Regions from separate parts of the Solibacillus cecembensis genome, predicted to be linked through region 2. Evidence: riboswitches for the same ligand, from Rfam matches in the RefSeq annotation. Region 2 holds a riboswitch; each other region holds the start of a gene.
What was found. Region 2 has a riboswitch for cyclic di-GMP ahead of ACQKIH_RS11415 (hypothetical protein). Riboswitches for the same ligand answer to the same signal wherever they lie in the genome.
Positions count from the first base shown of each region.

Region 1: linked by a shared signal. The riboswitch ahead of ACQKIH_RS10820 (methyl-accepting chemotaxis protein) and the one ahead of ACQKIH_RS11415 (hypothetical protein) in region 2 are both predicted to bind cyclic di-GMP.
Region 3: linked by a shared signal. The riboswitch ahead of ACQKIH_RS05100 (NPCBM/NEW2 domain-containing protein) and the one ahead of ACQKIH_RS11415 (hypothetical protein) in region 2 are both predicted to bind cyclic di-GMP.

Region 1 covers NZ_JBNNMF010000010.1:104,417-109,191, reverse strand. The annotation lists gene ACQKIH_RS10825 (Na-translocating system protein MpsC family protein) at 1-242, shown strand, start outside; cyclic di-GMP riboswitch class I at 676-787, shown strand; gene ACQKIH_RS10820 (methyl-accepting chemotaxis protein) at 990-3,041, shown strand; gene ACQKIH_RS10815 (response regulator transcription factor) at 3,263-3,949, shown strand; gene ACQKIH_RS10810 (HAMP domain-containing sensor histidine kinase) at 3,936-4,775, shown strand, end outside.
Region 2 covers NZ_JBNNMF010000011.1:69,680-74,454, forward strand. The annotation lists gene ACQKIH_RS11410 (NAD(P)H-dependent oxidoreductase) at 1-319, shown strand, start outside; cyclic di-GMP riboswitch class I at 941-1,027, shown strand; gene ACQKIH_RS11415 (hypothetical protein) at 1,157-1,531, shown strand; gene ACQKIH_RS11420 (hypothetical protein) at 1,575-2,288, shown strand; gene ACQKIH_RS11425 (methyl-accepting chemotaxis protein) at 2,330-3,382, shown strand; gene hpaB (4-hydroxyphenylacetate 3-monooxygenase, oxygenase component) at 3,883-4,775, opposite strand, start outside.
Region 3 covers NZ_JBNNMF010000004.1:64,476-69,250, reverse strand. The annotation lists gene ACQKIH_RS05100 (NPCBM/NEW2 domain-containing protein) at 1-2,895, opposite strand, end outside; cyclic di-GMP riboswitch class I at 3,026-3,111, opposite strand; gene ACQKIH_RS05095 (hypothetical protein) at 3,457-3,843, opposite strand; gene rlmD (23S rRNA (uracil(1939)-C(5))-methyltransferase RlmD) at 4,327-4,775, shown strand, end outside.

The DNA.
Region 1 (4,775 bases), on a different contig from region 2:
TGGCTGTCACTACTATGTATGGCATTCTAACACCAACTGAAAAATTTATCATACAAGCTGAAGAAGGTAAAAAAGTAATTCATAATGCTAGAACTCAAATGATTCAAGAAGTGTATAAGGTGCAAGTCCCTGAAGGAATGGAAGAGCTTGTCGATTCAAAGCTACTTCATTTATTTTCTGATATAAAGGTTGAAGAGGATATGGCTGTATCGGTCTTTATATTTGAAAAGCCAATCGTATAGAAACTTTTGAATTTTACGCAACTGAAGTTTTTGTAAAAAAGTGAGAATGCGAGGGCTTCATTTAGCTGTGTTATGGAGAACTGTATTACAAGTAAGTGCGTTTTTTATGAATGTTATTAGTATCTAGTTAGTGACCATTTTGTTAATGTCAACAAAATGGTCCGACTTGGTTCTAATGCAGAACGTGAAATAGAGGACATTATACTATCAAGATACGTTTGTTATTTAGTTGTACAAAATGAAGATCCCACTAAAGAAGTTTGCTTGTAATTTAAACCTCTATATATAGCGAATAAAAACCACCACCACAATACTTTTGGACTATACTTATACGTCATATATCACAGATTAATGGCTAGTATTTGTTAAATTTCCTTGAATTTTGTAGAGCAACATGAGATTATAAGTGGGTGTGATTTTAAACTAAAGCTATAGAAGTTAAAGGCAAACTGTTCCGAAAGGGCAGGACGCAAAGCCTAGGATCTAAAGTTTAGAGGACTATCAAAAGTCCTTTAATCATAAACAATGATCGCCTGGTTACCGAATTTATGAGTTACTATATATAAATTCCTTGGCTACTCTATATTAAATAGATTAGCCTTTTTGAGTGTTTAAAACTACCTGGCAATAGGGAAAAGTCATAGCTAGAAAGAATTAAGAGATTCTAAAAATTACCGATTTAAAAGCTTTAAAGCAATAGCAGTCTAAGCTTAAGCTACTATTAATTAAAAGGAGAGGATTGTAGAAATGGATAAGAAAAGATTTTCGTTCAAGGCAAAATTATTAGTTCTCTCTTTATTACTATCATTAGTACCGATAGTTCTTATTGGCGTTACAGTTAATAAAATAGTTAGCGAAAAAACTAAGGATGATTACATTAGTTTCAGCGAGAAAGAAATTAAACAGGTGGACAATGGAATTGCGCTCTATTTTGAAACGATTAGGGAAAATGTTAATTTATTGGCGAATGACCGTTTCGTTGTAGATGCCGATTCAACGATTACTTCCTATAAAGATATTGCAGGAGAAGGTTCAATCGATATGACCCCTTCAGCAAATGGGGAGAAGGAGAAAGCTATTTTCGATGTGTTTTCTCGTTTTAGTGATAGTCATCCTAAAGCTCCTTATATTTATATGGGTACATCGGATGGTGGCTATGTCCAATATCCAGAAGGTCCCGTGCCAGCTGGTTTTGATCCTCGAGACCGCCCTTGGTACAGCGCAGGTATTGAAGAACCAGGGAAAGTAAAATTAACAAGTGCCTATGCAGCAACGGGGATAGAGGGAATTATCGTAAGTAATGTCGTTTCAATTGAAAAAGATGGAAAACAAACTGGTGTGTTAGGTTTAGATGTAAGTTTGGATGGCTTAACAGATATAATTAAGGAAATCAATATAGGTAAAGATGGTTATGTAATTCTTGCACAAGAAGATGGAACAATCCTTGCACATCCAAAAAATTCTGAATTGAATTTCCAACCAATTTCTTCATTAAATATCCCATCATTAGATTTTTTCGAGGAAGATGGCTTATTTGAAACTGAATTAGATGGCGAAGACTATATGTTAAATACAATTTCTTCTGAAATTGAAGGGTGGAAGTATATTGCTGTCATCAAGAAAGCTGAAATATTAAGTACAGCGACTTTCATACGAACAATGCTTTTCGTAATAGGTGGAGTTATTGCCATTCTTGCTGTAATCGCTTCTATTATTATGAGTTTACGTATAACGAAGAGAATTAATAGTATTAGTGATGTATCTTTAGCGATGTCTAAAGGTGATTTAACTCAACAAGTCACGGTAAAGGTAAATGATGAAATTGGGGATATGGGCAAGAATTTCAATACGATGTCAAACAGTTTAAAAGAAACGATGCAAAAAATTGCGCATGAATCTCAACAATTATCCGCTACATCCGAAGAGCTGGCAGCATCTTCAATCCAAAATCAAACAGCTTCTAATGAAATATCTGAATCGATTCAACTTGTTGCTACTGGAGCGGATGAACAGGATGCCGCTATGAAAAACGCAGTAGGTATTATCAATGAAGTGATTAAGCATGTAGATGATGTGACAGTGAGTATGGGCAACGTAAAAGATTCGATTCATTATTCAACGGAAACGGCCAAGCAAGGTAGTGATGTCGTTGAACAAACGGTAAATCAGATGAGTGAAATTGATAAAAATGTGAGCTCATCTGCTGAAAAAATTAGCATGTTAAACGAAAAATCCAATGAAGTTAGACAAATTAGCTTGATGATACAGTCTATTTCAGAGCAAACGAATTTACTAGCTTTGAATGCTGCAATTGAAGCGGCAAGAGCGGGTGAACATGGAAAAGGATTTGCAGTAGTAGCAGATGAAGTTCGAAAACTTGCCGAGCAATCTAGCAACTCCGCATTGCAAATCAATGAAATTATTCAAGATATCGGAAAAGGTATTGAAGATTCAATGGGCCTTGTCAATCTAGGGGTAAATTCAGCAAAAGAAGGTATGAAGCTTGTGAATGAAAGCGGGAAAGCGTTTGGAGAAATTAAAGATTCCATTCTCGCGGGTACAACAAAAATTACTGAGGCTAGCATAGCAATGGAAAACATGAAAAATCATATAGCTGAAGTAGTAGTTCACATAGAAAAAGTTTCAAAGACGAGTATAGAAGTAAATAATTATTCACAAAACGTCGCGGCATCTTCTGAAGAAATGAGTGCTTCAATGGAAGAGGTTTCAGCAGTTTCTCAAGAGTTAGCTCGAATGTCAAGTGAATTGGAAATGGCCGTGCAGCAATTTAAATTGTAATTTACGGCAATAAAATATATAAATGATTTAGGCTTGTTGTAAGTGTTCTATACTTATGACAAGCCTTTTTTATGTGTCTCTTCCCATTAAAATGGGCAAAACACTAAGAAAGTCTTAAGAATTAATGTGTGTGTTTGTTAAGATTTAATTAGTATCATAACCTTATACGAATCCTATAGGGGTGATTGCGGGAACCTAAAGAGTTGGAGGAGTGAATGGAATTGAACATTTTGATTTGTGATGATGATAAAGAAATTGTAAGAGCGATTAGCATTTATTTAGAAAATGAAGGATATCAAGTATTCAAAGCGTACGACGGGATTGAGGCAATTGAGCTTGTTCAAGAACATGTGATTCACCTCATTATTATGGATATTATGATGCCAAAAATGGACGGGATTACGGCGACGATGAAAATTCGGCAAGAAAATATGATTCCGTTAATTATGCTTTCTGCTAAGTCGGAGGATCATGATAAGATACTCGGGTTAAATATTGGGGCAGATGATTATATGGCCAAGCCGTTTAATCCATTGGAACTGATGGCCAGAGTGAAATCGCAGCTAAGACGGTATACGACATTTGGCAGTCTTGAGGTGAGTAATCACGTATTTCAAACGGGAGGGCTTACGATTGATGATGAACAAAAGGTCATTTCCGTTGATCATGCTGAAGTTCATTTAACACCAGTGCAGTATAAAATCGTAAAGCTTCTCACAGCAAATGCGGGGAGAGTATTCACAATTGAAGAAATTTACGAAAGGGTATGGAATGAAAGGGCTGTTAATCCAGAAAATACAGTGGCGGTTCACATTCGTAAAATTCGTGAAAAAATTGAAATTAATCCGAAAGAGCCAAAATATTTAAAAGTTGTGTGGGGAGTGGGGTATAAAATTGAGAAATATTAGTCATGCGCTTATTACGAAAGTGATTGTGTTTTTACTTGCGGTCGTTTGTATAACGGGGACAGTGAAGACGATTGTTAATATGGAAGTAAATGAGGTTCATCTTAGTAGTATTAATCAAGATAATTATTTTGAAAGCCGAGCATTTGCGGATGAGAGTTACGGTATAATTTCCCCTTTAGCGCAATTAATCGGTAAATATAAAAGTGAAGAACATATTTTAAGTGGTAAGACACTAACTGAAGAAGAGATTAGAGAAATTGAAAGAAATTTAGTAATGAATTTAAGTTATCCATACGAATATAATGACAATTTGAGTGAAAAGGAAAATCATCGCATATTTAAAGAAATATATGCTGATGACATCAATCGTAAAAAAGACGAAAGCATGAGAGAGCAGGTAAGGGAATTTTACCGGTTACTCAGCACTTTAGAAGCAAATAAAGGGATCATCTATTATGCGAGTAACGGTGAGCAAGTATTTTCTAATAGTGGATTTAATAAGAAAGAACAATTTGAGGCGTATAATACGTATATGCTATTTGAGGATTATCAACAAAAGATGGTCCCAAATGAAGCGAAAGAAAGTCGATATTTTGATTACTTTACGCATGAAATTGATAGGCTGAATCCACAAACAGATGTCATTTACATGGCGTATAAAGAACCTTACTTACAACAAAAAATACAAGAGTGGGAAAGTAATAAAGCAATTTCTAAACGCTTACTTAATGAATTCCTTGTATATGTAGCAGGATTAATTTTAACTTTTGTTTATTTAATTATAGTGATTGGCAGAACATCATTTAAAGATAAAGAAGTTCATTTG
Region 2 (4,775 bases):
ACCTCCAGCGATGCTTATGGGATACATAGATCAATTATTTGCTTCTAATTTTGCTTACAAGGATAAGAAAGGGCTTTTCCCAGAAGGGCTTTTGAAAGGCAAGTCCGTTGTATGTGTATCGACTATGAAGGGCCCCACATACTATCCGTTTCTCTGGTTGAATAACGCGCATAAAGTTTTGATGAAAAGAGCTTTATTTAATTTTGTAGGTATTAAGAAAATTAAGTTCTTTGAATTTGGCAATATGGAAAGTTCAAAGGGGAACCAAATAAAGAAATTAGATAAAATTTATGATTACTTTAAAAAAGTGGGTAATTAAGTAAAGCGATTGCAACTTTTAAAGGGTTAAAAATGAAACTGTATTTAGTTAAATTACGGAGAACTGTATCATAAGTGCAGCTAATAATAATTGTTTAAGTGGTCAAATAAAAATTCTTTTTCGAGTTAAAGACCTTGAATTATTCATGATACACAAAAAAAGACCCGGAAATTAAATTCCGGGTTTGATTAGCACTTACATTGAAAACTCCATGACACACTGCCTCGCTTTCGCATTGAATCTTAAGAATGTCCTAAGAAAACGTTGCTTAGCTGCACTCAGTATTGATGGTCCTTCTGAGTTATTGATCATTCGCACTCATCGGGTTAACCCTCCTAGTCATTTAGATTCGAAGTGAAATCTTTAATAGTATGGAGCATTTTTTAATTTTTATACATGAGTCAGTAATTATTTTTTCAGCTAGTGCTTAATGCTGATACGAAAGAAGGAGACATACTGAATGAATCTAATCAGATTAACCAAATAATTCTAATCATTTCCAAAAAGAACTTGAGTTAATACAATATCTTTTAGAAAAAAGTACTATCGTTGAAAAAACCAAACGAGTAATTTATACTGTTATAGTGACATGAATATGTGATGTTTTGCTTAGAATCCCTTAAAATGAAAAGGCAAACTTATCGAAAGGTAAGGACGCAAAGCTACGAGTCTAAAATCCCATTGGATCAAGACAGTCGGGTTGCCAAGAAAAGAAGTGGTTATTTTGCTACCCCAATTTTTCGTTGGGGTAGTTTTTTATTTGAAAGAAATGCTGTAACGAACAAAGGTGTACATTATCTAGTAGCTAAAATATGGTTATGAAGAAGGAGATTTAAAATGATAGTTGTTGATGAGCCAAAATATAAAATGGCAATATATGAAGCAAAGAAAGAAGTACATGTTCAAATAATTGGGTTTATTAAAGATGATCTTGTTGAAGGCTATTTAAATCATTTGGACAAAACAAGTGGAATGGTACAGAAAAAGAATTATCGATTAGTTGTTGATGCAACCCACCAATCACCGCTTCCTTCAAAAGTTGCGGCAGGACTAGGAGATACATTCATGTTTTACGCGTCTCTTGGATTTAATGATATTGCCATTGTAAGTTCTAAATCTAAAATTTCAGCAGTACAAATTCGAAATGCACTAGAGACAGTTAATTTCCCTGGAAGACTAGTCAATCATGTTTCTGAAACAACTTCACGCTAATTTCAAAATAAACAGCTTTAAATTAGAGAGGAATAATATCACGATGCAAACAACAGCAGATTTATATACAATTGAAATCCTTACAAAAGATCAACCAGAATTAATTGAAAAGGCCGCAGCATGTTTAGCTAAGACTTTTGTTGGGGTAGAAGTTGGTGGGACGTGGATACAAGAGCCAATAATCGGATACGCATTACAATTACCTTATGAAGATTGGTATCAGTTTACGAAGGAATATATCGAGACATATGCTCACCAAGGTTACTGTGCTGTAGCGTTAGATAACGAACAAAATGTTCTAGGTGCACTAGTTGGGGATACAAATGCTTTTGAAATTATTGAAGAGGATATTTTTGAAGGCACGTTTGCTGATATGAACGTTGTCATGCGTGTGTTAGCGGATATCGATCAACGTTTCTTAGATGATTATAAAAAACGTAACGGAAAAGACTTGGAAGATGGGGAAGCATTACATATCTTTTTACTAGGCATCATTGCAGAACATAGCCGTCATGAAATTGTACAAAGCTTAGGTGATGTTTTATTAAACAAGGCAAGAGAAGAAGGGTTAAAACTTGTACTAGCTGAAGCGACAAATCCAAAATCAATTCGCGTGCTGGAGAAGTATCATGGCCTAACGAAATATGTAGATGTTGAAGGGAATTATATTGTTCATAAATATGAGGACAATGAAAAACTAAGCAAAATTCCAGCGACTATAGCTGATGGAATTTATATAGTTGTAAAGGATTTATAAGAATTCATTATAAAATAAATTAGAAGATTAGGAGATTAATCATGGAAATTATAATGATAGGAATTATTATCATTTTATTGTGTACCTCTCTGTATTTTTCGTACCAATATTTTACGCTTAAACGCCAATCTCATATAAATAATGAGGTTACAAGTGAAATGACCGGACATTCTTCAAGTGAAGTAAAAGAGCAAATTCAGTTGTTTGCCAAAATCATGAATGAAAAAGGCGAAAAGCTGACTGAACAAGGAGAATACGCAGCTGAAAAGGCTGATATTGTAAGGGCTGCAATAGATGAAGTAGGTAAAGGATTAAAAAAACAATTAATCGCTACTGAAGAAAGTTCTACTTCAATTGAGGATATGACAGTGGCCATTGAAGAGCTATCTATAAGGTCAAACCAAATTTCAGAACAATCGAATACGACGTTAGAATTGACGCAAGATGGTAACGATAAGTTAAAAGATTCGATGGTTAAAATGGAGAAGTTTAATCAAACAATCAATACAACATCTGGTGCGATTAATATTCTTGGTGAAAGATCACACGAAATTGGCAAGATTGTTAAAGTAATTACGGGGATTTCAGAGCAAATCAATTTATTAGCATTGAACGCAGCGATTGAAGCGGCTCGTGCAGGTGAACACGGTAAAGGGTTTGCTGTAGTTGCTGGTGAAGTTCGTAAATTAGCTGAACAATCACGTCAATCATCTTCTGAAGTATCGAATATTGTAAGGAACATTCAAGAAGAGACAGATAAAGTTGTCATTTCAATGAAGCTAGGTACGGAAGAATTTGCACAAACGAACACAACAATTTTAGAAATTGGGACGATGTTTGAACAGATTGTAGAAATTACAAAAGTAATTGCTGAAAATAATGCGAATTCATCTGCAAGTACAGAAGAATTATCTTCAGGCTCTCAGCAAATTTCAGCGGCAATGCAAGAGATTTCTTTCATATCTCGAGAATCAGTTGAAATGTTTGAAGAGCTAGTTGGAATTAGCGATGATGAATTAAGAACAATGGAAGCTTTAGTTCGAGAAGCAAAAAGTATTACAGAATTAAAAAACAACAAAAAATTTTTTCATTGATTCAAGATTTTGAAACTATCAAGAATTTATAGATGTACATATAATGAATCTGAATCCAGAAATTAAAAATTTCATTAAAGATAGAGTATATATGAACATAAATTGAAGTAGCAGAGAATTGCTATTACATCTAAATATTATAAATTTGTTTTCCATCAACACTTACCACACGAAGAAGTAGTTGTTAAATTAACATTGGAATAATTTAAACTTTTATAGCACCAAATTCAGTATGAGCTTCTTCTGAATTTGGTGCTAATTATTTTTGAACTTTTTTTTGAAATTGGGGCTATGCTTTCTTCTTTAAAGTATAGGTTAGCGACTTTAGGTCATTCATTAATTTTGAACAACTAGAGGAACGATTACTCGAATAATTTAAGAATACCAGGTACTTTACCTAAAAGAGTAGCCCATGGCAATAAAAAATTACACATGGGCTATAGGGAAAGACTATTTTTTATTCGAGTACATCTCAAGATTGTGTAAATATTAGATTTCAATTAATCATTCTTTTTAAGATTTAAGAAATTATTAATTACCTCGACATATTCCTTTTTGGGGTAAGTTTTATATAAATCACTGGATAAGCGAATTGGATCACCAAAAAAATACCTCTCATATTGCATTTGTCTCGTTCCGAATGAACTCATCGTTAAATCCCAGGCTAATCGGAATATTTTCATTCGTTCCTCTGCTGTTTTATTTGCTCCTTGAAGATATTGATCTAAATCTGCTCTAATAGCAGATTGAAATGCCTTTTCCGTTGGCAATGTTATCATACCGCTGGCGCCAATTAACTGGATAATTTCAATGAAACGTGGATAAATTTTCGGGAAAATGTTACCGGCAACCTTCAGTGATAAAATATCAGGACGCATATAACCCCATTCATCTAGAGCTGCGTCATTCTCCGATTTTTCTAACAGCGCCTTCATTGTTTCTAAACCAATGATGATTTCCGACATCTTTTCTTGTATATGTTGATACTCACTAACGTTTATCGTTTCTATAAGAAGCTCAGCAATACCTAGAATAAATTCTGTTTTTACTATTTGTCTAGTCAATACTTGATGTTTAGCAAAATGGTGAAAAGAGCTTTGAATTGGAAATTTTTCAGCTACTTCATCGTTTTTATAATAAAATACTCGCTCCCACGGAACTAATACATTGTCAAAGACGACAATTGAATCTATCTCTTCGTACCTTGAGCTTAACGGATGATTAAAGGAAGAATCTCCTCCAATAAATGTATCCCTACAAATGAATTTTAACCCTTTCGTATTCGAGGGGATGGCAAATGCAAAAGCTTCATCTTCATTAAAAAGAAAGCTACCAACACTAAATACAAATAACTCATCGGTTAAACCACCTTGTGTAGCTAGAAGACGTGCAC
Region 3 (4,775 bases), on a different contig from region 2:
TTCATAACCCATGGCAGCATCTTTATTAGCCGCATCGATGCCATATGTTAATGTAATCTCATTCTTACCTTTATTTGAAGTTAGTGATTGTACAGTAACTTGCGCATCTTTTGAGAAGCCAGTACCTTTATAATCACGTCCCAAACTATGCATATATTCTAATTTAACATTAGGTTTAGGTAAATGAGCTACCTTTTCCTTCATTTTTTCAGTAGCGGTTACATAACCCCACTCTTCAAAGAACTCTGTTAAATCTGTTTCAGTCGCTAAAGAGTAACCTATAACTAGTCTTTGTAAGTTACTACCTAAACCATCCATAACACCATCTGGATTTGTTCTTGCGATTCGAGAAGCTTTACCATAACTGTCTTCACCGTAATAATATTGCACTTGTTCCAGTACACCTAAGTAAGTCCAGAAACCGTGATTCACTTTTTCGCCTGAAAATCTTTTGTACAATGAGTTCCAATCTACGCGATCATCTGTACTGTTATTAAATATTTTTCTCATGATAACAGAATAAATATTGTTCGTTACTTCCGTATGTTCCATTATGGAGTTATTTATATTATGACCCCATTCATGATAATAGGCCCAACCATCGTTTCCAGGAGTGCTAAATGGTTTAACGATTTGTTTGAAGAATCCATCATCTCTTTTAGCTGAATTTCCACCGTTATAGCCTGTATATCCCCAGTCAGACCAGCCGTAAGGACCTTTTGTGAATACCCTTGAAGTGAACTTTGCATTAAAGCGTTGCTCATTTTCTGTATACCCACTAACTTTCTGGAACTCTTTCCACATGATTTCCCATTCATCCATTGTGTCAGATATTGTTTTTCCTGTTGGCGCTAATTCCTGAATGCCTTTTAGGGCACCTGCAGCACTTGTTGAGATTGTATTATTTTCTGAAACAAGTTCCGCTACATTGAAAACAACATCATTAGGTTTTCCGTTTGCGAAATCGTTATCGTTTATACTAATTTTCGCCACATATTGTTCTAACTCTTTTTCAAATGCTACAGGATCTGTTTTCCCATGATAGTAAACAGGGAAGGCTGTCCCACCGATTAATCTTACTTTGGGTGCATAAGCTTGTTCGCTTGGTAAAGCCGGGTTTTCTACATAAATAACTGCAGGTTTCATATTTGCATATGAAGGGGCCGTTATTGTATTTAAACCTGGATGTAAAGCATATCTTCTTATCCAGCCATTTTTATCGTCAGCGATTTGGCCGAAAATTAAGTTAGGCATCACACCTTTTTCGTCGGCATCAACAAATACTTGAATGGTTTCACCAGGTACGGCATATTTACCGAAAGTTTCTAGTGAAAATGACGTTCTTGCAATTTGGTGCGTTTTTGCTTCTGCATTTGAGTTACCACGTTGTGAAGCTGTTACGATTGCTTCGTTCGTCACATTTTCGTTGTTTAGTAAATCTTTTGCTATCGTTAAGTTAACTTGTAATTGCTCTTTTAGTGGATGTTTTGCAACTTCTTTTTCTAATTGATTGATGATATCCATTGACGCAAACTCTGGCTTTAATTTATTCATTAAACCATTAGTAAATAAATTATTCACTTGTTCTTCTAAAACATCTTCTTTATAAAATGCAAGTTCTGATAGTGTTGCCCAGTTTTGATTTGATTTCTTAAACTTAAATTTAACGCGCTTAAATGTTGTAGGTGCAAATTTAGCTTCGACTAATCCGGCCACCATATTATGTTGACCCGTTGCTACTAGTTGATAAGTATTGCCTATAGAAGTTTGAGAGGCATAAATTTCAAACTCTTCCGCAAACCCTTTACGGTCAGAATTTCGTGCTCCGTACATAATACGATTTAACGTAACGGCTTCTTTGAACTCTACTTCTACTTCATTTGTGAAATCTTTTGAATTACTTCTATTTGTTTCCCAGTAAGTATCTAAGTTTCCATCAACGGCATTTCCAATTACAGCGCTACTATAGTGACCACCATTGTTACGGATATTCTTAATGTTTCCAATATCCATTTTAAATAACTTTGAATAGGCTTCATTTGAATAATGAGTAAATGATTTTGTAATGGCATTTGTAGCTTCTGTATTTATGCCATTAATTAATGCTTTTGCATTGGCAATCGCATCTTTAAAATCCACATAAAGTGGGTGGCTTTTTGCTTCTTGTTCTAAATTGTTAAGAGCCTCAACTGTATTAAATGCTTCACTTACTTTGCTGAATGTATCATCAGTGAATAATGTCTTCATTTTTTGAGATACAGGATCTTCTTTATAGAACATAAACTCCGATGCACTTGCCCAGTCTTGATTTGCTTTCTTAAACACAAATTTTACTCTTTTAACTTCAGTAGAGGGAAACTGAATCTCGACGATATCCCCTGTAGAGCCTTTATATTCGCCAGTTGAAAGTAATGTGAAATTATCGCCTTCATCTGTTAACGAACTATGTATTTCAAATTCTTGGGCAAAGCCTTTACCTTTCGCGCTTGCTTGACGAGCAGCATAAACAATTCGATCTAACGAAATTGTTTCGTTGAAATTAAAGATCACTTCATTCGTGAATGTTGCATTATTAGCCTTATTTGTTTCCCAGTGCGTATTCATATTGCCGTCGATTGCCTTTTCAAGAGGTGATCCAGAGTAGTTGCCACCATTGTTTGTAATCGATACGATATTGGCGTTGGCTATTTTGAAAATTTCATTATATGTATCTAGTAAGTCATTTCCATATAAATTAAATTTACCGACACTAGCATGATTTGCTTGTTTGATCGTTTTTCCAACTGGAGCCGTTATAGTGCTTTTTTCTTGAACTGGACTTGCTAATGCATTGATTGGGGTACCGACTAAACTTAAAGCCATAGCCGCGGCTGTTGCAATTTTAACAACTTTCATAATAAATTCCTCCTAATGATTTTCCAAAAAAGTACATAAAAAAAACACCCTAATTAGAGTGTTTTCTTTCCCTAAAAAATTCCCATAAAAAAATTATGGAAATTTTAAAAACAAAAAGTAGAATGTACTCTTCGGTAACTGGCTGACATAGTAATATAAACCTTAGTCCCTATAGCTTTGCGTCCCTAAATTTCTTTAGGTTTGCCTATTCAATTATTCTATCTAGAAGGATAACATAATGAATATTATTCCAAAAGAACAATAAGCACTAAAAAATACCCCTCCAAATAGGATGAATTGGCTAAATATTCATGTTGTATACTATATAAAAGTGTTTTGATAGCGCATCGAATTTTTTCATTAGAAGTAGTTTGATAATTATTCTTATATAGAAATGAGAGAGTAGATATAAATAGAATGTACATAATAAACGGCGGATGTCACAGGGGGAGTAGGAAGTCAGCCTAAAGACTTCACATCGTGTGACAACGGCTGACTGACCTACGTCCTGTGGCCCCGAACTAAAAAAATCTGGATGCAATTATGCTGAGGTATAATTGATTAACTACAATTCGAATCAATTTTTATGAGTTGTTGATCTAACACGGTATTTCCTTCTTGTGCTACCGAAGTAATGCTTCTTCCAAAACAATTGGCAATGATTTTTCGTTCTTTCAGATGAATAATTCGAATTTCATAAAAGGATACACCTGTTAAATGTGCATAGATTTCTTCAAAATTGCCAGGAGAAAGCCGATAAGGAAATATTACAGGTATATTGTTTCCTATTATAATGGGGAGTTTCATAGGATGGGAAAAAGAAGACCAATCCCAAACTTCAATCTCAATTTCCTGATCTTTACGAGATAAATTAACTAGATTAATAACCGCGTTAACGGCTCTAGGCGCTTTTTCCAATATGCCAGTTGATAAGACATATTTATTCATAGTTATCCCTCCTTCCGTCTTTATAAGTTATGGAAGTGTTTCGATTACATTTGTATAATAGTGTAATTTGCTAAAAAAAATTATCATTTATATAAATTCAACAAAATTTATATGGAAATGAGAATAGACATGATAGAGGCATAAACTTGAATAGAAAGAGTTGATTGGAATGAAAGGGAGCCGTAACCCTGAAAAGCGTCAGGACTGAAATAGAAATCAACTCCACCTCTTCAAAAGGTTTTTTAAAGGTTGGATTCTTTAGTTAAATAGATATCTATTTGGGATGTACATAAACTCTGTTAAAAAGAGGCTCGACTATATCCTGCATAAGAATAATAAGTTGCTACGTTTGTCAGAAGTTAATGTTCATTCGGGCTAATATTCGTTATAATGGCAATGTCTATCTGTTTTGAAGAGGATGCACAAACATTGTGGAAATCAGCCTTCAATACATGAAATTACTATTGAAAGGGGAAATATTCCTTGACTACTATAAAAGAAGAAACGCTTATTGCAAAAATTGACCATTTAGATGATAGAGGTAATGGACGAGCTGTGATTTGGCGTGAGAGTGATAGAGGTTCCAATCCTAGAAAATTAAAATTAACGATTCCGCAGACGCTTAAAGGGGAGTTGGTGCAGGTTGTTGTTGATGAACCTGATAAGCGAAACAGAAAAGCAATGCCTAAAGAAATTTTAGAAGCAAGTCCAGAGCGTACAACAGCACCTTGTCCACATTTTGAACTTTGCGGAGGTTGTGTATGGCAATACTGGACGTACGAAGGTCAGTTGAAGCATAAAACGGAGCAAGTGAAAAATGCATTGGCTCGTGAAGGATTGGATTCTGAGCTTGTGTTGGAAACAATCGGTGCAGATAACCCTTGGCATTACCGCAATAAGATGGAGTTCACGTTTTCACCTGAGGGGGAAAT